Regions from separate parts of the Enterobacter sp. UPMP2060 genome, predicted to be linked through region 1. Evidence: predicted binding sites of a transcription regulator. Region 1 holds the regulator's gene; the other holds the start of a gene.
The links. The regulator Fur, encoded in region 1, represses iron uptake genes when iron is present. The targets are predictions, from matches to a motif close to ATAATAATGAGAACNACTATCAA.
Positions count from the first base shown of each region.

Region 2: feoA (ferrous iron transporter A) is a predicted target of Fur. The motif match lies at 2,536-2,558, and genes of this name have one in related genera.

Region 1 is NZ_JBSKJQ010000001.1:130,444-140,455, reverse strand. It holds gene speFL (leader peptide SpeFL) at 1-71, shown strand, start outside; gene speF (ornithine decarboxylase SpeF) at 326-2,524, shown strand; gene potE (putrescine-ornithine antiporter) at 2,521-3,834, shown strand; gene pgm (phosphoglucomutase (alpha-D-glucose-1,6-bisphosphate-dependent)) at 3,978-5,618, opposite strand; gene seqA (replication initiation negative regulator SeqA) at 5,643-6,191, opposite strand; gene ybfF (esterase) at 6,375-7,148, shown strand; gene ybfE (LexA regulated protein) at 7,277-7,564, shown strand; gene fldA (flavodoxin FldA) at 7,720-8,250, shown strand; gene fur (ferric iron uptake transcriptional regulator) at 8,541-8,987, shown strand; gene chiQ (ChiQ/YbfN family lipoprotein) at 9,081-9,410, opposite strand; gene chiP (chitoporin ChiP) at 9,458-10,012, opposite strand, start outside.
Region 2 is NZ_JBSKJQ010000008.1:51,816-61,827, forward strand. It holds gene ACWKXN_RS16075 (Tex family protein) at 1-2,261, shown strand, start outside; gene feoA (ferrous iron transporter A) at 2,599-2,826, shown strand; gene feoB (Fe(2+) transporter permease subunit FeoB) at 2,857-5,175, shown strand; gene feoC ([Fe-S]-dependent transcriptional repressor FeoC) at 5,186-5,422, shown strand; gene ACWKXN_RS16095 (YdgH/BhsA/McbA-like domain containing protein) at 5,456-5,725, opposite strand; gene bioH (pimeloyl-ACP methyl ester esterase BioH) at 5,837-6,610, opposite strand; gene gntX (DNA utilization protein GntX) at 6,647-7,330, shown strand; gene nfuA (Fe-S biogenesis protein NfuA) at 7,392-7,967, shown strand; gene gntT (gluconate transporter) at 8,357-9,673, shown strand; gene malQ (4-alpha-glucanotransferase) at 9,754-10,012, opposite strand, start outside.

The DNA of each region.
Region 1 (10,012 bases):
GGCGGACAACACATATCATGATGTTTGCCCACCGAAACTGCTTTGACTTTCATCTCTTTAATGCCCGGTAGTCCTTCGACTTCTGGCGCACTCGCTTACAGGTTATCCTGAAATACCTTATTTTACAGGCCATTGCCTGTGAACTCGTGCGCTCATTCATTTTAATTCAGACTCATCCGCACCGGGCGGACTGAATTTCAATCATCAAAAAAGCAATTCACTGATTTTAATCAGCGGCCACCCTTTGCTTTTTTTCCGGTAAATTATCGATTTCTTTCTTGCAAGAAATCGAGGGACGCTTATTACCTAAAATAAAGAGAGAAAGATGAAAAGTTTAAAAATCGCAGCCAGCCGTGCATGTCCGGATTGCTTTACTACCCAGCGTGAACTGGTAGATGTCCGCGCCTCTGATTATATTGATGTTGCCGCCATTGTTCTGGCGGTCACGGATATTGCCAGCGGTATCCTGGACGAAATAGAAGCCACCGGTTTTGGCATTCCTGTTTTTGTCGCGACCCACAAAGAAGAGTTCATCCCGGCAGACTATTTATCGCGCATTCACGGCGTATTTGAGTATTCAGACACCAGCAACGACTTTTATGGACGCCAGCTGGAAGCGGCCGCCCAGAAGTATGAAACCCAGCTGCGCCCGCCGTTTTTCCGCGCCCTTGTCGACTATGTGAAGCAGGGCAATAGCGCGTTTGACTGCCCGGGGCATCAGGGTGGTCAGTTCTTCCGCCGCCATCCAGCCGGTAATCAGTTTGTCGATTTCTTTGGTGAGACGCTTTTCCGCTCCGACCTGTGTAACGCCGACGTGGCGATGGGCGATCTGCTGATCCACGAAGGCGCACCGTGCATCGCCCAGCAGCATGCTGCAAAAGTTTTTAATGCTGATAAGACCTACTTCGTGCTGAATGGCACCTCGTCATCCAACAAAGTGGTGCTTAACGCCCTGCTCACCCCGGGCGACCTGGTACTGTTCGACCGTAACAACCACAAATCTAACCATCACGGTGCCCTCCTCCAGGCTGGCGCAACGCCGGTCTATCTGGAAACCGCGCGCAACCCGTACGGCTTTATTGGCGGCATTGACGCCCACTGCTTTGAAGAAAGTTATCTGCGCGAGCTGGTGGCAGAGGTGGCGCCTGGCCGTGCACGCGATGCGCGTCCGTTCCGTCTGGCGGTGATCCAGCTGGGTACCTACGATGGCACCATCTATAACGCTCGTCAGGTGGTGGATAAGATTGGACACCTGTGTGATTACATCCTGTTTGACTCGGCCTGGGTGGGTTACGAGCAATTTATTCCGATGATGGCCGACTGCTCTCCGCTGCTGCTGGAGCTGAACGAAAACGATCCGGGGATCCTGGTCACCCAGTCCGTGCATAAACAGCAGGCCGGCTTCTCGCAGACCTCGCAAATCCATAAGAAAGACAGCCACATCAAAGGGCAACAGCGCTATGTCCCGCATAAGCGCCTGAATAATGCCTTTATGATGCACGCCTCCACCAGCCCGTTTTATCCGCTGTTCGCTGCGCTGGACATCAACGCCCGTATGCACGAAGGCCAGAGCGGCCGCAACATGTGGATGGACTGCGTGGTGAACGGTATCGAAGCGCGCAAGCTGATCCTGGAGAACTGCCGGTATCTGCGCCCCTTCGTGCCGGAAACGGTGGATGGCCGTCCGTGGGAAAGCTGGGACACAGCGGAAATTGCGACCGATCTGCGCTTCTTCCACTTCGTACCGGGTGAAAACTGGCACGCTTTTGAAGGCTACGCTGAGCATCAGTATTTTATCGACCCGTGCAAGCTCCTGCTGACCACGCCGGGTATTAACGCCCGCACCGGGGAGTATGACGACTTCGGCGTGCCCGCCACTATCCTCGCCAACTTCCTGCGTGAAAACGGCATCGTGCCGGAAAAATGCGATCTCAACTCGATCCTGTTCCTGCTCACGCCTGCGGAAGATATGGGAAAACTGCAGCAGCTGGTGGCGCAGCTGGTGCGCTTCGAAAAACTGCTCGAGAGCGATGTTCCGCTGAAAGACGTCCTGCCTTCTCTCTACAAACAGCATCCGGAACGTTACGCGGATTACACCCTGCGCCAGATCTGCCAGGAAATGCATGACCTGTACGCCCGCCACAACGTGAAACAGCTGCAGAAAGAGATGTTCCGCAAGTCTCACTTCCCGCGCGTGATGATGAACCCGCAGGACGCAAACTACGCCTATCTGCGCGGTGAAGTTGAACTGGTCTCACTGCGCGACGCGGAAGGCCGCATCGCCGCCGAAGGCGCCCTTCCTTATCCACCGGGGGTACTGTGCGTGGTTCCAGGGGAAGTCTGGGGCGGTTCCGTGCTGCGCTACTTTGCCGCGCTGGAAGAAGGCATCAACCTGCTGCCGGGCTTCGCGCCGGAGCTGCAGGGTGTGTACGTCGAGGAGTGTGAGGGTCGCAAGCAGGTTCGCTGTAACGTCATCAAACAACCCGCCGCTCAGCCCGCGCTGCTGAAAGGAGAGAAATTATGAGTAAGTCCAATAAGATGGGCGTGGTGCAGCTGACCATCCTCACCATGGTGAACATGATGGGCTCCGGGATTATCATGCTGCCTACCAAACTGGCAGAGGTGGGCACCATCTCTATCATCTCCTGGCTGGTGACGGCAGTCGGTTCAATGGCGCTGGCGTGGGCGTTTGCCAAGTGCGGAATGTTCAGCCGTAAGTCAGGCGGCATGGGCGGCTATGCCGAATACGCTTTTGGCAAGTCGGGCAACTTTATGGCCAACTATACCTACGGGGTGTCGCTGCTGATCGCCAACGTGGCGATTGCCATCTCCGCCGTGGGTTACGGTACGGAGCTGTTTGGCGCGACGCTCAGCCCGGTGCAAATTGGGCTGGCGACCATCGGCGTGCTGTGGATCTGTACCGTGGCTAACTTTGGCGGCGCGCGCATCACCGGGCAGCTCTCCAGCATCACCGTCTGGGGCGTGATTATCCCGGTTGTCGGCCTGTGCATCATCGGCTGGTTCTGGTTCAGCCCGACACTCTACGCCAACTCCTGGAACCCGCACCATGTGCCATTCTTTACCGCGGTCGGCTCTTCAATCGCCATGACGCTCTGGGCCTTCCTGGGTCTGGAATCCGCCTGTGCGAACGCGGAAGTGGTAGAGAATCCGGAGAAGAACGTGCCGATTGCGGTCCTCGGCGGCACGCTGGGCGCGGCGGTGATCTATATCGTCTCGACTAACGTGATTGCCGGGATTGTGCCAAACATGGATCTGGCAAACTCTACGGCGCCGTTCGGTCTGGCCTTCGCGCAGATGTTCACGCCTGAGGTCGGGAAAGTGATCATGGGGCTGATGGTGATGTCCTGCTGCGGTTCACTCCTCGGCTGGCAGTTCACCATCGCACAGGTCTTTAAATCCTCGGCTGATGAAGGTTACTTCCCAAAAATATTCTCCCGCGTGACCAAAGCGGATGCGCCGGTGCAGGGCATGCTGGCGATTGTTATCTTCCAGAGCGGATTGTCGCTGATGACCATTAGCCCGTCGCTGAACAGCCAGTTCAACGTGCTGGTCAACCTGGCGGTGGTGACGAACATCATTCCGTATATCCTGTCGATGGCAGCGCTGGTGATCATTCAGAAGGTGGCGAAGGTGGATCCACGCAAAGCGCGTGCGGCCAATATCGTGGCGCTGATTGGGGCAATCTACAGCTTTTATGCGCTCTACTCATCCGGCCAGGAAGCGATGCTCTACGGGGCAATGGTGACCTTTATGGGCTGGACGCTGTACGGTCTGGTGTCACCGCGGTTTGAATTGAAGAATAAGCATAGCTAAAAAAAGCCCGGTGGCGCTAGCGCTTACCGGGTCTACGAGGTCAAAGCAAAACGGCAACCCAGGGGTTGCCGTTTTTAGTGTTTTCTCCCTCTCCCTGTGGGAGAGGGCCGGGGCGAGGGCATCAGCCCGCACCCATACCGCACTTACGCGTTTTTCAGCACTTCGCTGACAATCTCTACCGCCTCTTTCTCAATCTGCTGACGGTGCTCAGCGCCGAGGAAGCTTTCGCAATAGATTTTGTACGCATCTTCCGTACCGGACGGACGCGCGGCGAACCAGCCGTTCTCAGTCATCACTTTCAGACCACCAATGGATGCGCCGTTGCCCGGTGCAGCCGTCAGACGCGCGGTGATCGGATCGCCCGCCAGGGTGCTTGCGCTGACCATCTCCGGAGAGAGTTTGGACAGGGCCGCTTTCTGAGCTGACGTCGCGCTAGCCTGAATACGGTTATAGCTTGGTGCACCAAAGCGTGCCGCCAGGTCGTTGTAGTGTTCCTGCGGGTTCTTACCGGTGACCGCGGTGATCTCCGCCGCCAGCAGGCACATGATGATGCCGTCTTTATCGGTTGACCATGGCGTGCCGTCGAAACGCAGGAAAGATGCGCCCGCGCTCTCTTCACCGCCGAAGCCGAAGCTGCCGTCGTGCAGACCGTCAACGAACCATTTGAAGCCGACCGGCACTTCCACCAGCTTGCGGCCCAGCGCCTCGACCACGCGGTCAATCATCGCAGAGGAAACCAGCGTTTTACCGACGGCCACCTCTTTGCCCCACTGCGGGCGGTGCTGGAACAGATAGTTAATTGCAACAGCCAGATAGTGGTTCGGGTTCATCAGCCCGGCAGGGGTGACGATACCGTGACGGTCATAATCCGGGTCGTTAGCAAACGCCAGATCGAATTTATCACGCAGCGCCAGCAGGCCCGCCATCGCGCACTCGGATGAGCAGTCCATACGGATCGCGCCGTCTTTGTCCAGGTGCATAAAGCGGAAGGTCTGATCGACGTGATCGTTCACGATGGTCAGATCCAGCTTGTAGTGCTCGGCGATACGTTTCCAGTATTCGATACCGGAGCCGCCCAGCGGATCCACGCCCAGCTTCAGGCCGGCTTTCTGGATGGCCGCCATATCGACGATATCCGCCAGCCCTTCCACGAACGGCTGAACCAGATCCTGCTCTTTCACATGACCGGACGCCATGGCCGCATCCAGAGAAATACGCTTCACGCCTTTAAGATCGTCAGCCAGCAGCGCGTTCGCACGATCTTCCACCACTTTGGTGACGTTAGTGTCGGCCGGGCCACCGTTAGGCGGGTTGTATTTGATACCACCGTCTTCCGGCGGGTTGTGGGATGGCGTAATAACGATACCGTCCGCCAGAGCGCCACCTTTTTTGTTGTGCACCAGGATGGCGTTAGAGACCGCAGGCGTTGGGGTGAAGCCATTGTTCTCCTGAACAATCACATCGACGCCGTTTGCCGCCAGCACTTCCACAACAGAGATGAACGCCGGTTCAGACAGGGCATGGGTATCTTTCCCCACGTAGCACGGACCGGTAACGCCGTTTTTAGCGCGCTCTTCCGCAATGGCCTGAGCAATGGCCAGAATATGCGGTTCGTTAAAGCTGTGGCGCGCCGCGCTGCCGCGGTGACCAGATGTACCAAACTTCACTGCGTGTTCTGCGTTGCCCACGACCGGTTTCAGCACGTAATACTGCGCGGTCAGCTGAGCGACGTTAATCAAATCGCTTTGTTGTGCAGGTTGGCCTGCACGGCTGTGATTTGCCATTACCGGGTCCTTCTGATGCAAGGGTTAAATTGTACCGCAAACCTTTTCAATCAATTCCGCTGGGAACTGCATGGACTGCATGATGTGTTCAATCATGCTGCACTTGCGGCCCGTATTGGTATTGGTGATCACCCAGTACGGGGTGCCAGGAACATGTTTAGGTTTGGTTTGATTGCCATTTTGCAGCAGCGTCTGCTCGTCGCCCGCGAAATAGACGCGAGTACGGCCGTGAAGCGACTCGGTCGCTTCAGCAAACGCTTTGTTATCCAGTGAGTAAAGTGTAGACAGCACCAGCATAAAGCGGTTTACCGCTTTTTTCTGCTCCGCGTATTCATCGGAGAGCAGCAGCTCGCGCATCGCGCGCACTTTATCTTTTGCCGGCGTCACGGCAGGTTTTGCTTGTGCAACAACGCTCGGCTGAGACACGACATCTTTGGTGACTGGGGTAGCAGGCTGTGAAGCGGCGGAAATTTTAAGCATGCGCCGTAAAATGTCGGACGCGCTCTCCCCGATATGCCGCGTCTGGCTGGCAATATACTGATAGAGTTCGTCATCAACTTCGATTGTTTTCATCTTAATCCAGTGCGATATCTTATCTGAATACAAGTCATTGGGATTATAAGGTCAAATCCCAACAGCGGATAGCGTCAAACCAGGTTGGCCGCAAAAGTCAGATTAAACTGGAACCTTGCAGCCGGGCGGCAGAATGGTCAACATGATACCCTAACCTGACATACGTAAAAAAAGAACTTTGCCATGAAATTGAATACCCGAGCGCAAACTGCACAATCGCCGAACAATAATTCTCCCATCGTACTGGTTCACGGGCTTTTTGGCAGTCTGGATAACCTGGGCGTGCTGGCGCGCGATCTGGTTACCGACCACGATATTTTACAGGTCGATATGCGCAATCATGGTCTTTCCGGGCGTTCCGACGAGATGACCTACGCGGCGATGGCACAGGATCTGCTGGATACGCTGGATGCCCACGACCTGCAAAAGGTGACCCTCATCGGGCATTCAATGGGTGGCAAAGCGGTGATGGCCCTGACGGCACTGGCCCCGGACCGTATTAGCGGCCTGGTGGTGATTGACGTCGCGCCCGTGGATTATGACGTCCGCCGTCACGACGAGATTTTTGCCGCCATCAATGCGGTCACAGAAGCGGGTGTCGCGACGCGCCAACAGGCGGCTGCCGTCATGCGTGAGCATCTTGATGAAGAAGGCGTCGTGCAGTTCCTGCTGAAGTCATTTGTTGACGGGCAATGGCGTTTTAACGTGCCGGTGCTCTGGGAGCAATACAATAACATCGTGGGCTGGGAAACCGTCCCCGCCTGGCCACACCCTACTCTCTTTATTCGCGGCGGAAACTCACCTTACGTTACCGACGCGTACCGCGACACGCTGCTGGCCCAATTCCCGCAGGCTCGCGCCCACGTGATTGCCGGTGCCGGGCACTGGGTGCATGCGGAAAAACCGGATGCTGTGCTGCGCGCCATTCGCCGCTATCTTGCTGATACTGCAAATTGATTAAAAAGAAAGCGACTGGAAGGCTGCGGGCTTCCAGTCGTTGGCGTGCCGTTTTTGGTGATGTATGATGGCGCGCTTATCGCCCGGGCATTAGCAGGGCGGCGTGTTTCCCCCGAAGTCTCAGAATCATGGCCAAAGAACAAACGGACCGTACGACACTAGATCTGTTCGCGAATGAGCGTCGCCCGGGACGACCCAAGACGAATCCGCTTTCGCGCGATGAACAGCTGCGTATCAATAAACGCAACCAGCTTAAACGCGATAAAAATCGTGGGCTTAAGCGTGTCGAACTGAAGCTTAACGCCGACGCCGTCGATGCGCTGAACGAGCTGGCTGACGCGCGAAATATCAGCCGCAGCGAGCTCATTGAAGAGATGTTGCTCGTCCAGCTTGAGACGTTACGCAGCCAGGCATAAGTCTGAAAATCCCCTTTATCGCCCTTTTCATGTAGCACAGAGTGCAGTCCTGCGCGATAGCTGTTTCCGCAGGGTTGCCAGTTCTGCTATTATTGCCCTTATCCGTGGCCAAATTGCGCCACCATACTATTAAGTTTCAAGAGGTTATTTTACTCATGGCAATCATCGGCATTTTCTTTGGCAGTGATACCGGCAATACCGAAAATATCGCAAAAAACATTCAAAAACAGCTCGGTAAAGACGTTGCTGATGTGCATGACATCGCCAAGAGCAGCAAAGAAGATCTGGAAGGCTATGACATTCTGCTGCTGGGTATCCCAACCTGGTACTACGGTGAAGCCCAGTGCGACTGGGATGATTTCTTCCCGACGCTGGAAGAAGTGGACTTCAACGGTAAGCTGGTCGCCCTGTTTGGCTGTGGCGATCAGGAAGACTACGCCGAATACTTCTGTGACGCGCTGGGCACCATCCGCGATATCATTGAGCCGAACGGCGCGGTTATCGTAGGCCACTGGCCGACCGCCGGTTACCACTTCGAAGCGTCTAAAGGCCTGGCCGATGACGATCATTTCGTAGGCCTGGCCATCGACGAAGACCGTCAGCCAGAACTGACCGCAGAGCGCGTTGAGAAGTGGGTGAAGCAGATCCGTGAAGAACTGCACCTGGATGATATTCTGAACGCCTGATTTTATCGCGGCGCAACTGCGGTTGCGCCCATGCTCCAGGTCAAACCGATTAAATTAATCGCTACAATCTTTTAACTTTTTCGCCCAGACCTGTACAATGTCTCCCTGATAAAACGTGGTTTTCCATTGAGCAAGTTTGTTGGTGATACCACGTTTTTATAAGCATATTTTGCCTGAGACTTGCAGTTTTCATTTAGCCATGGCAGTTCTATAATGAGACGCATTATCCCGGGTGCATTTTCTGTCACTTCCTACAGAAGTGAATCGTTTAGCAACAGGACAGATTCCGCATGACTGACAACAATACCGCATTAAAGAAGGCTGGCCTGAAAGTTACGCTTCCTCGGTTAAAAATCCTTGAAGTGCTTCAGGGTCCAGACAATCACCATGTCAGTGCGGAAGACCTTTATAAACGTCTTATCGACATGGGTGAAGAGATTGGGCTGGCTACCGTCTATCGCGTGCTGAACCAGTTTGATGACGCGGGCATTGTTACCCGTCATAATTTCGAAGGCGGTAAATCTGTTTTCGAACTGACCCAGCAGCAGCACCACGATCACCTGATCTGCCTCGATTGCGGCAAGGTCATTGAATTCAGCGATGATTCCATCGAAGCGCGCCAGCGTGAAATCGCGGCGCGTCATGGCATCCGCCTGACGAACCACAGCCTGTACCTTTACGGTCACTGCGCTGAAGGCGATTGCCGCGAAGACGATCACGCGCACGACGCGAAATAATAAGACTCATACTCTGAGCCAGCCGCAAGGTTGGCTTTTTTTTGCCAAAAAAAAGCCCGGTGGCGCAGAGCCACCGGGCATGATAACAGCGAATTAGTTACTGTTATTGCTACGTATTTCTTTCCAAATCTGGTCGCAACGCTTCGCCACTTCCTGATCGTTACCGGTTTTACGCGCCTGGATACAGGCCTGATAATCCATCACGCGGACGTTTTCCTGCGTCGCGAACTGCTCATGCGCTTTCTCTTTCTTCAGCACGTTCAGCACGCTCTGACAGGCTTGAATTTTCTCCGGCGATCCTTCCGCAGTATTTATGCAGGCGCTATACGCCTCCTTCAGACGGGAGTCCTCTTTCGGCGCCTGATTCTGAGCACACGCCACCAGCCCTGATGCCAGCAACGCGACGATTACGATTTTTTTCATCATGTGCAGTCTCCATACCGGCGGGACTCAGCCCGCCGGTGCGTTCATCAGAAGATGGTGAATGGGGCAATAACCATGAATTTCACATCACGCTCATCCTGGAAGATGTTGCCGTAACCGCCCGCATAGCTCGGGATATCGGAGTGGTTGTCATACTGGGTGAAGTGCAGTTTGAACATCGTGCCTTTCGCACGGCCATCCTGCAGGGTATAGATAGCATCGAGGCTGTAGGAAGACTCTTTCAGGCGATAGTTGGGATCGTAATATGCGTCCGGCGTGGCCATATCGGCAGGTTTTGCGTCCCAGGCGTAAGCGTAAGAAGCGCCCACCGCCCAGCCAGGCAGGTTCCAGTTTTTCAGGTCATACATTGCGCCGAAGAAGACCGCTTTCTCGCCGTCGGCGTTGAAGTCTGAGCGGTTATCCCACCAGATATCAAGACGACCGTTGGAGGAGGCGTAGGTCGGGGTCATACGCTGCAGGAAGTAGCCCTGCTGCCCTTCCGCCTTCACCCATGTGCCTTCCAGACGCAAATCAACCTGACCGACCTTGTAGCCGAAGGTTAACGCCTGCAGCCACGCGGTGCCGTCATAAATGTCGTTGAC
Region 2 (10,012 bases), on a different contig from region 1:
CCGTTCGCCTGCTTGATGAAGGGAACACCGTGCCATTTATTGCACGCTATCGTAAGGAAGTCACCGGCGGTCTGGATGACACGCAGCTGCGTAACCTCGAGACCCGTCTGGGCTATCTGCGCGAGCTGGAAGAACGTCGTCAGGCGATCCTCAAATCCATCGGCGAACAGGGCAAGCTGACCAGCGAGCTTGAAAGCGCCATCAACGACACCCTGAGCAAAACCGAACTCGAAGATCTCTATCTGCCGTACAAACCGAAGCGCCGCACGCGCGGGCAGATTGCGATTGAAGCGGGTCTTGAGCCGCTGGCCGACCTGCTGTGGAACGAGCCGTCCCACGATCCGGAAACCGAAGCTGCCAAATTTATCGACGCCGACAAAGGCGTAGCGGACACCAAGGCCGCCCTCGACGGCGCGCGCTACATTCTGATGGAGCGCTTCGCCGAAGACGCCGCCCTGCTCGCTAAAGTGCGTGATTACCTGTGGAAGAATGCCCACATCGTCTCTACCGTCGTCGCGGGTAAAGAGGAAGAAGGCGCGAAATTCCGCGACTACTTCGATCACCACGAACCGATTTCTACCGCCCCTTCACACCGCGCGCTGGCGATGTTCCGCGGCCGCAACGAAGGCGTGCTCCAGCTCTCCCTGAACGCTGACCCGCAGTTTGACGAGCCGCCGAAAGAGAGCCACTGCGAGCAGATCATCATCGACCATCTCGGCCTGCGCCTGAACAACGCCCCGGCGGACAGCTGGCGCAAAGGCGTGGTGAGCTGGACCTGGCGCATCAAGGTGCTGATGCACCTCGAAACCGAGCTGATGGGCACCGTGCGCGAGCGCGCCGAAGATGAAGCGATTAACGTCTTCGCCCGTAACCTGCACGACCTGCTGATGGCCGCCCCTGCAGGCCTGCGCGCGACCATGGGTCTCGATCCGGGTCTGCGTACCGGCGTGAAGGTCGCTGTGGTTGACGGCACCGGCAAGCTGGTGGCGACCGATACCATCTATCCGCACACCGGCCAGGCAGCGAAAGCGGCCGTCGTGGTGGCGGCGCTGTGCGAAAAATACAATGTGGAGCTGGTTGCCATCGGCAACGGTACGGCTTCACGCGAAACCGAGCGTTTCTACCTCGACGTGCAGAAGCAGTTCCCGAAAGTGACGGCACAGAAAGTGATCGTCAGCGAAGCGGGGGCATCCGTCTATTCTGCGTCCGAGCTGGCGGCCCAGGAGTTCCCGGACCTGGACGTTTCCCTGCGCGGTGCGGTCTCTATCGCACGCCGCCTGCAGGATCCGCTGGCGGAGCTGGTGAAGATCGACCCGAAATCCATCGGCGTGGGCCAGTATCAGCACGACGTGAGCCAGACTCAGCTGGCGCGCAAGCTGGATGCGGTGGTGGAAGACTGCGTAAACGCCGTCGGCGTTGACCTGAACACCGCTTCCGTTCCCCTGCTGACCCGCGTGGCGGGCTTAACCCGCATGATGGCGCAGAACATCGTCGCCTGGCGTGATGAGAACGGCCAGTTCCAGAACCGTCAGCAGCTGCTGAAGGTGAGCCGTCTGGGGCCAAAAGCCTTTGAGCAGTGTGCGGGCTTCCTGCGCATCAACCATGGCGATAACCCGCTGGATGCCTCCACCGTGCACCCGGAGGCGTACCCGGTTGTGGAGCGCATTCTGGCCGCCACCCAGCAGGCGCTGAAAGATCTTATGGGTGACAGCAGCGCCCTGCGCAACCTGAAAGCCGTTGATTTCACCGATGACAAATTTGGTGTCCCCACCGTCACCGACATCATCAAAGAGCTGGAAAAGCCGGGCCGCGATCCGCGTCCTGAGTTCAAGACGGCGACCTTTGCTGACGGCGTGGAAACCATGAACGACCTGCTGCCCGGCATGGTGCTGGAAGGCGCGGTGACCAACGTCACTAACTTTGGCGCGTTTGTGGATATCGGCGTGCATCAGGACGGTCTGGTGCATATCTCTTCCCTTGCCGACAAGTTCGTTGAAGACCCGCACACCGTGGTTAAAGCGGGTGACATCGTGAAGGTCAAAGTGCTGGAAGTGGATCTGCAGCGCAAGCGTATCGCGCTGACCATGCGTCTGGACGAGCAGCCGGGCGACACCAGCGCGCGCCGCGGCGGCAATGGCGGTGGCCGCGAGCAGCAGCGCCCGGCCGCAAAAGCGGCAAAACCGCGCGGACGTGATGCTCAGCCTGCAGGCAACAGCGCGATGATGGATGCGCTGGCGGCAGCGATGGGTAAGAAACGCTAAGGCTGTCAATGCCCCTCACCCTAACCCTCTCCCCAAAGGGGAGAGGGGATCGCACGGTGCAGTCTTTCCCCCTCGTCCTCATGGGTGGGGGGAATAAATTCATATCGAAATATATGAAACCGATTGCATAGCCATATTTAAACCATGAATTATCACCCCGTTAACAAATACTCCCCTTTTTGTTTTCCAGGCAATTCAGCAAATATTGAGCCAGGTCAAACAGGCCGTAAATTAATACCGTAAACAACATTCCGTCACAGTTTTAATATTGCTGATAAAAACTATTCTCATTATCATCCCATAGTAGATAATTTAACCTTTCGTGGAATCAGGCGTTATGCAATTCACTCCAGACAGTGCATGGAAGATTACCGGTTTTACCCGCGAAATTAGCCCGGCCTATCGGCAAAAGCTGCTGTCACTGGGCATGCTGCCCGGCTCGTCATTCCAGGTCGTGCGCGTGGCGCCGCTGGGCGATCCGGTTCATATCGAAACCCGCCGCGTGAATCTGGTGCTGCGTAAGAAAGACCTCGCGTTAATAGAAGTCGAAGCCTTATCCCGATAACAAGCCAGCGGTTTCAGTGAGTCTAAAAAAATGAAAAAGTTAACTATTGGCTTAATTGGCAATCCTAATTCCGGCAAGACTACGCTTTTTAACCAGCTGACCGGAGCCCGCCAGCGCGTGGGCAACTGGGCGGGCGTGACGGTTGAGCGTAAAGAGGGCCAGTTCACGACAACGGACAACCAGGTGACGCTGGTTGACCTTCCCGGCACCTACTCCTTAACCACCATTTCGTCGCAAACCTCGCTCGATGAGCAGATTGCCTGCCACTATATTCTTGGCGGCGACGCGGACCTGCTGATCAACGTGGTCGACGCTTCCAATCTCGAACGTAACCTTTATCTGACGCTGCAGCTGCTGGAGCTGGGGATCCCCTGCATTGTGGCGCTCAACATGCTCGACATTGCGGAGAAACAAAAGCTGCGCATCGACGTCGATGCCCTCTCCGCGCGCCTGGGTTGCCCGGTCGTTCCGCTGGTCTCGACGCGCGCTCGCGGTATTGATGCGCTGAAGCTGGCCATTGACCGTCACCAGGGAAATCATGACATTGAGCTGGTGCATTACGCGAAGCCTCTCCTGCGCGAAGCCAATGTGCTGGCGCAGGAGATGGACCAAAGCATGCCTGCGAAACAGCGCCTGTGGCTTGGCCTGCAGATGCTGGAAGGGGATATCTACAGCCGCGCTTACGCCGGGCATGCGGCCGATAAGCTGGACGCCACGGTGGCCCGTCTTAGCGACGAGCTGGACGACCCGGCGCTGCACATCGCCGATGCGCGTTACCAGGCCATCGCCTCGATTTGCGACGTTGTCAGCAACGCCCTGACGGCAGAGCCCAGCCGCTTTACGGCAGCGGTGGATAAGGTCGTGCTTAACCGCTTCCTCGGTTTGCCCATCTTCCTGCTGGTGATGTACGTGATGTTCCTGCTCGCCATTAACATCGGCGGCGCCCTCCAGCCCATTTTCGACGCCGGTTCCGTCGCGGTCTTCGTGCACGGTATTCAGTGGGTGGGTTACACCCTGCACTTCCCTGAATGGTTAACCATCTTCCTCGCACAGGGGATCGGCGGCGGTATCAACACCGTTCTGCCTCTGGTGCCGCAGATCGGCATGATGTATCTGTTCCTCTCGTTCCTGGAAGATTCCGGCTACATGGCGCGCGCCGCGTTCGTGATGGATCGTCTGATGCAGGCGCTGGGTCTGCCAGGTAAATCCTTCGTCCCGCTGATTGTCGGCTTCGGCTGTAACGTACCGTCGGTGATGGGCGCACGCACCCTGGATGCGCCGCGTGAACGTCTGATGACCATCATGATGGCGCCGTTTATGTCCTGCGGTGCCCGTCTGGCCATCTTTGCGGTCTTTGCCGCAGCCTTCTTTGGTCAGCAGGGCGCGCTGGCGGTCTTCTCGCTGTATGTGCTGGGCATTGTGATGGCGATCCTCACCGGTCTGATGCTGAAGCACACCATCATGCGCGGTGAAGCGTCACCGTTTGTAATGGAGCTGCCGGTGTATCACGTGCCGCATCTGAAAAGCCTGGCAATCCAGACCTGGCAGCGCCTGAAGGGCTTTGTGCTGCGCGCCGGTAAGGTGATTGTCATCGTCAGCATTTTCCTGAGCGCACTGAACAGCTTCACCCTCAGCGGGCAGGCGGCAGATAACATCAACGACTCTGCCCTCGCCTCCGTCAGCCGCATCATCACGCCGGTCTTCAAACCGATTGGTGTGCATGAGGATAACTGGCAGGCGACCGTCGGGCTGTTCACCGGCGCGATGGCGAAAGAGGTGGTTGTCGGCACCCTGAACACGCTTTACACCGCAGAGAACATTCAGGAACAGGAATTTAATCCGGCAGAGTTTCATCTCGGTCATGAACTGCTGGGTGCCGTAGAGGAAACCTGGCAGAGCCTGAAAGACACCTTCAGCCTGAGCGTGCTGGCGAACCCTATTGAGGCCAGCAAAGGCGACGGCGAAATGGCAACAGGTGCCATGGGCGTGATGGGCGAGAAATTTGGCAGCGCGTCCGCGGCCTACAGCTACCTCATCTTTGTTCTGCTCTACATTCCGTGCATCTCCGTGATGGGGGCGATTGCCCGCGAGTCCAGCCGCGGCTGGATGGGCTTCTCCATCCTGTGGGGGTTAAACATTGCGTACTCGCTGTCGACGCTCTTTTATCAAACCGTTAATTTCAGCCAGCATCCGCGCTACAGCCTGGTCTGCATTCTCGCGGTTGTGCTGTTTAACGTGATAGTGCTCGGTTTACTGCGGCGTGCGCGCAGCCGCGTCGACATTGACCTGCTGGCAAACCGTAAAACCGCCGCGACCTGCTGCAGCAGCCCGGCGGGCGACTGTCACTAAGGAGTAAACCATGGCATCGTTGATTCAGGTTCGTGACCTGCTGGCACTGCAAGGGCGAATGGAGGCGAAACAGCTGAGCCTCAGCCTGCATACGCCGCAGCCGATGATCGATGCCATGCTGGAAAGACTGGAAGCCATGGGGAAAGCCGTGCGGATTCAGGAAGAAGCGGACGGTTGTCTCTCCGGCAGTTGTAAAAGCTGTCCGGAAGGAAAGGCCTGCCTCAGGGAGTGGTGGACGCTGCGTTAACAAAGCCGGGCATCGCTGCCCGGCTTTATCGTATTACTTGTAGACGTCCGCCGTTGCGCGTACGTTTTTGGTCTGTTTTTCTGCACTGGTGACGACATAGTACGTTCCGCCCAGCTCATCCGCTTTCTTCGACAGCTCTCTGCGAGCATCCATCGGTGCGGTGGTGTCAGACGTAGAAATCTCACCAATTTTCGTCAGATTCATGCCGGCAACTTTATCTTTTTCCAGCTCTTTTGCCGCAAAGACGCCAAATGACAGTGACCCAATAACCAGAGAAGTGACAATACCTGTAACAAGTTTCATAGCCTGACTCTCCATAGGATTGTTGTTTTGATTATCGTAGGCAGAACAACCGCAACGACATCTGGAGTATGGTTGCGGTGTGTTACTTTTTCCAGGCAGGATAGAAAATAATCAGTCGAAACGTTGACTTAACGCAATCAGCGCTGAACAAAATTCCGTCGGATGAGAGATAAACGGGGCATGTGCGGCTTTGGCAATAATCTGCGATTCACTCTCCGGCCAGAGCGAATCCAGCAGCGGAACCACTTTGCGCGGCACAATCCCGTCGAGATAACCGTAGATACGCAGGTGCGGCACCGTCAGCGCGGCCAGCGGCTCGCGCAGGTCAACCGTTTTCAGGAGCTCAAGTCCGCCGTTTAGCACCTCAACCTCCGGCATCGGCAGCGAAAGCACGGTCTGCTTCAGCGTTCGGGCATCCTTACGCGCGGTGTCAGTGCCCATTGTCTGCAATGCCAGGAACCGCTCTACGGTCCGCTGGAAATCTTCGCTCAGCTGCTGCTGGAAGCCCGCCAGCACGTCAGGCTTGATCCCCGGCCACTCTTCCTGCGCGCTAAAACAGGGCGACGACGCCACCGTCACCAGCGCTTTTACGCGGTCAGGCCGCGACAGCGCAATCTGGCTCGCCACCAGCCCGCCCAGGCTCCAGCCCAGCCAGACCGCGTTTTGCGGCGCAGCGTCCAGAACCTGCTGCGCCATTTCATCAAGCGACAACGCGCCATACCCGCGGCTGCGGCCAAAGCCGGGTAAATCCACCAGATGCAGCGTGAAATGCGAGGCAAGTTCCTCACGTATGCAATGCCATATCTCCGCATTCAGGCCCCATCCGTGCAGCAGCACAAGATGGCAATTTCCTGTCCCTACGGTCTGCCACCACAGCGTCTTCATCAGTTACTGTTCTCTTTTTTCACATGGAGGTTGCACATGCTAACAGTACCCGGCTTGTGCTGGCTATGCCAAATGCCGCTGTCGCTCAGCGGGTGGGGCGTCTGCTCCGTCTGCACGCGATCGCTGCAATGGCGTATCGGGATCTGTCCACAATGTGGTTTACCGGCCACGAACCCCTCGTTGCCCTGTGGCCGCTGCCTGAAAAAATCCCCGCCGTGGAGCGCGCTGGTGGCAGTGGATGATTATGTTCCGCCGCTGAACAGGCTGATCCACGCGCTGAAGTTTTCCGGGCAAAGCTCGCTGGCACAGCCCCTTGCCCGCCTGCTGTTGCTGGCGGTTTTGCAGGCGCGACGTCACCGGGCACTGCCGAAAATTGACATGGTGGTGAATGTCCCTTTATACCGACGTCGGCACTGGCGGCGCGGCTATAACCAGAGTGACCTGCTCTGCCGTCCCCTCGCACGGTGGCTCGGCTGCCGGTATGAGGCCCGCGCGCTGACACGCGTTCATGCCACCGCCATCCAGCATCAGCTCAGCGCACGGCTTCGCAAAAGAAACCTCAAAAATGCCTTTCGCCTTGAATTGCCGGTCGACGGTCTCCATATCGCGATTGTGGATGATGTCGTCACCACGGGCAGTACCGTTGCTGAACTTTCCCGACTGCTTTTGCGAAGCGGCGCCGCGTCGGTTCAGGTATGGTGTCTGTGCCGTACCTTGTAGCCCTTCTTCAATGGGCGTATGATTATACCCAGGTAATTTAGTCAACTATTAGGCCAAAGCTATGATCCGTATTTCCGATTCTGCACAAGCGCACTTTGCCAAACTGCTGGCAAATCAGGAAGAAGGGACGCAGATCCGCGTGTTTGTGATTAATCCAGGCACTCCGAATGCAGAATGTGGTGTTTCTTATTGTCCTCCGGACGCTGTGGAAGCGACTGACACTGCCCTTAAATTTGAACAGCTCACCGCCTACGTTGATGAGCTGAGCGCACCGTATCTTGAAGATGCGGAGATCGACTTCGTCACCGATCAGCTGGGTTCTCAGCTGACCCTGAAAGCGCCGAACGCGAAAATGCGTAAAGTGTCTGACGATGCCCCGCTGATGGAGCGCGTTGAGTATCTGCTGCAATCCCAGATCAACCCACAGCTGGCGGGCCACGGCGGTCGTGTTTCCCTGATGGAAATCACCGACGAAGGTTTTGCCATTCTGCAGTTTGGCGGCGGCTGTAACGGCTGTTCAATGGTCGATGTAACGCTGAAAGAAGGGATCGAGAAGCAGCTGCTGAACGAGTTCCCGGAACTGAAAGGCGTGCGTGACCTGACCGAGCACCAGCGCGGCGAGCACTCTTACTACTAATTCAGTATCCGTCTGTATCGCCCGGTGGCGCTGCGCTTACCGGGCCTACAGAAATAGTGAGGTCTGATGCCCTCACCCCGGCCCTCTCCCCCGGGAGAGGGTGAAAACATTAAAAACGGTAACCTCATGGTTACCGTTTTGCGTTTACCTCCCATATGTTGACCTGCGTCTCATAATTCAAATTTAGCCTCCCAGGGTGATTCTCAATCGCGCCATGTTACCCGTATCATTCTCGTGGGCACTCAGCATCCTTATAACAGCCGACTAAACTTAATGGTTTCGAAGGCATCAGTATGAGTGCCGTTAACACTCTGTTCCCAGTTGGGACAATCGGAATTTGTCGTTGAAACAATGACGTTACCCATAACAATTCAAAGGCCAGGTAAATCATGCCATTAGTCATCGTTGCTATCGGTGTTGTGTTATTACTGCTCTTGATGATCCGTTTCAAAATGAACGGATTTATCGCTCTGGTTCTGGTGGCACTTGCAGTCGGTCTGATGCAGGGTATGCCGCTGGTTAAAGTTATCAGTTCCATCAAAGCCGGCGTCGGCGGCACGCTCGGCAGCCTGGCGCTGATCATGGGCTTCGGCGCCATGCTCGGCAAAATGCTGGCAGACTGCGGGGGCGCCCAGCGTATCGCCACCACGCTGATTGCCAAATTTGGCAAGAAGAACATCCAGTGGGCGGTGGTATTAACCGGTTTTACCGTCGGCTTCGCGCTGTTCTATGAAGTGGGCTTCGTGCTGATGCTGCCGCTGGTGTTCACCATCGCGGCTGCGGCAAACATCCCGCTGCTGTATGTCGGTGTGCCAATGGCTGCGGCGCTGTCCGTGACTCACGGCTTCCTGCCGCCGCACCCGGGTCCAACCGCTATCGCAACCATTTTCCACGCGGATATGGGTAAAACCCTGCTGTTCGGTACGATTCTGGCGATCCCAACCGTGATTCTGGCGGGCCCGGTTTATGCCCGCTTCCTGAAAGGCATTGATAAGCCGATTCCGGAAGGTCTGTACAGCGCCAAAACCTTCACCGAAGAAGAGATGCCGGGCTTTGGCGTCAGCGTCTGGACCTCTCTGGTACCGGTGATCCTGATGGCGATGCGTGCCGTGGCGGAGATGATTCTGCCGAAAGGTCATCCGTTCCTGTCCGTTGCGGAATTCCTCGGTGACCCGGTCATGGCAACGCTGATTGCGGTGCTGATCGCGATGTTCACCTTCGGCCTGAACCGCGGCCGTTCTATGGATCAGATCAACGACACGCTGACCTCTTCCATCAAAATCATTGCCATGATGCTTCTGATCATCGGCGGTGGCGGTGCATTCAAGCAGGTTCTGGTCGACAGCGGCGTGGATAAATACATCGCTGCCATGATGCATGAAACCAACGTATCGCCGCTCCTGATGGCCTGGTCTATTGCCGCGGTTCTGCGTATTGCGCTGGGTTCTGCGACCGTTGCAGCGATCACCGCGGGCGGTATCGTTGCCCCGCTGATTGCGACCACGGGTGTTAGCCCTGAGCTGATGGTTATCGCCGTCGGTTCCGGTAGCGTGATTTTCTCTCACGTTAACGACCCTGGCTTCTGGCTGTTCAAGGAGTACTTCAACCTGACGATCGGTGAAACCATCAAGTCCTGGTCCGCGCTGGAAACCATTATTTCGGTGTGCGGTCTGGTCGGGGTACTGCTGTTGAATATGGTGGTTTGATGTAAAAAAGCCGGGTAGCGCTGACGCTTACCCGGCCTACATTCTATTTCCTCTCCCTCCGGGAGAGGGTTAGGGTGAAACTACCGCTTCTTGCCCACCGCCCTTCTGCGTTTGTCCAAATCCTTAATCAGCTTGTTCACCCCGTCATCGGCAAACATCTTCTCAAGCGATGTGGACAGCTTGCGACGCCAGTTCTTGTACTGATAGCTGGTGCCCGGAATGTTCACCGGCTCCGCCATATCAATCCAGTCTTCCGGCTGCAGACCCAGCAGGGCGCTGTTGCTGTCGGCAATATAGCGCTGCAAGCCGCGATTGAGGGTAGCGGTCATCGACATCAAT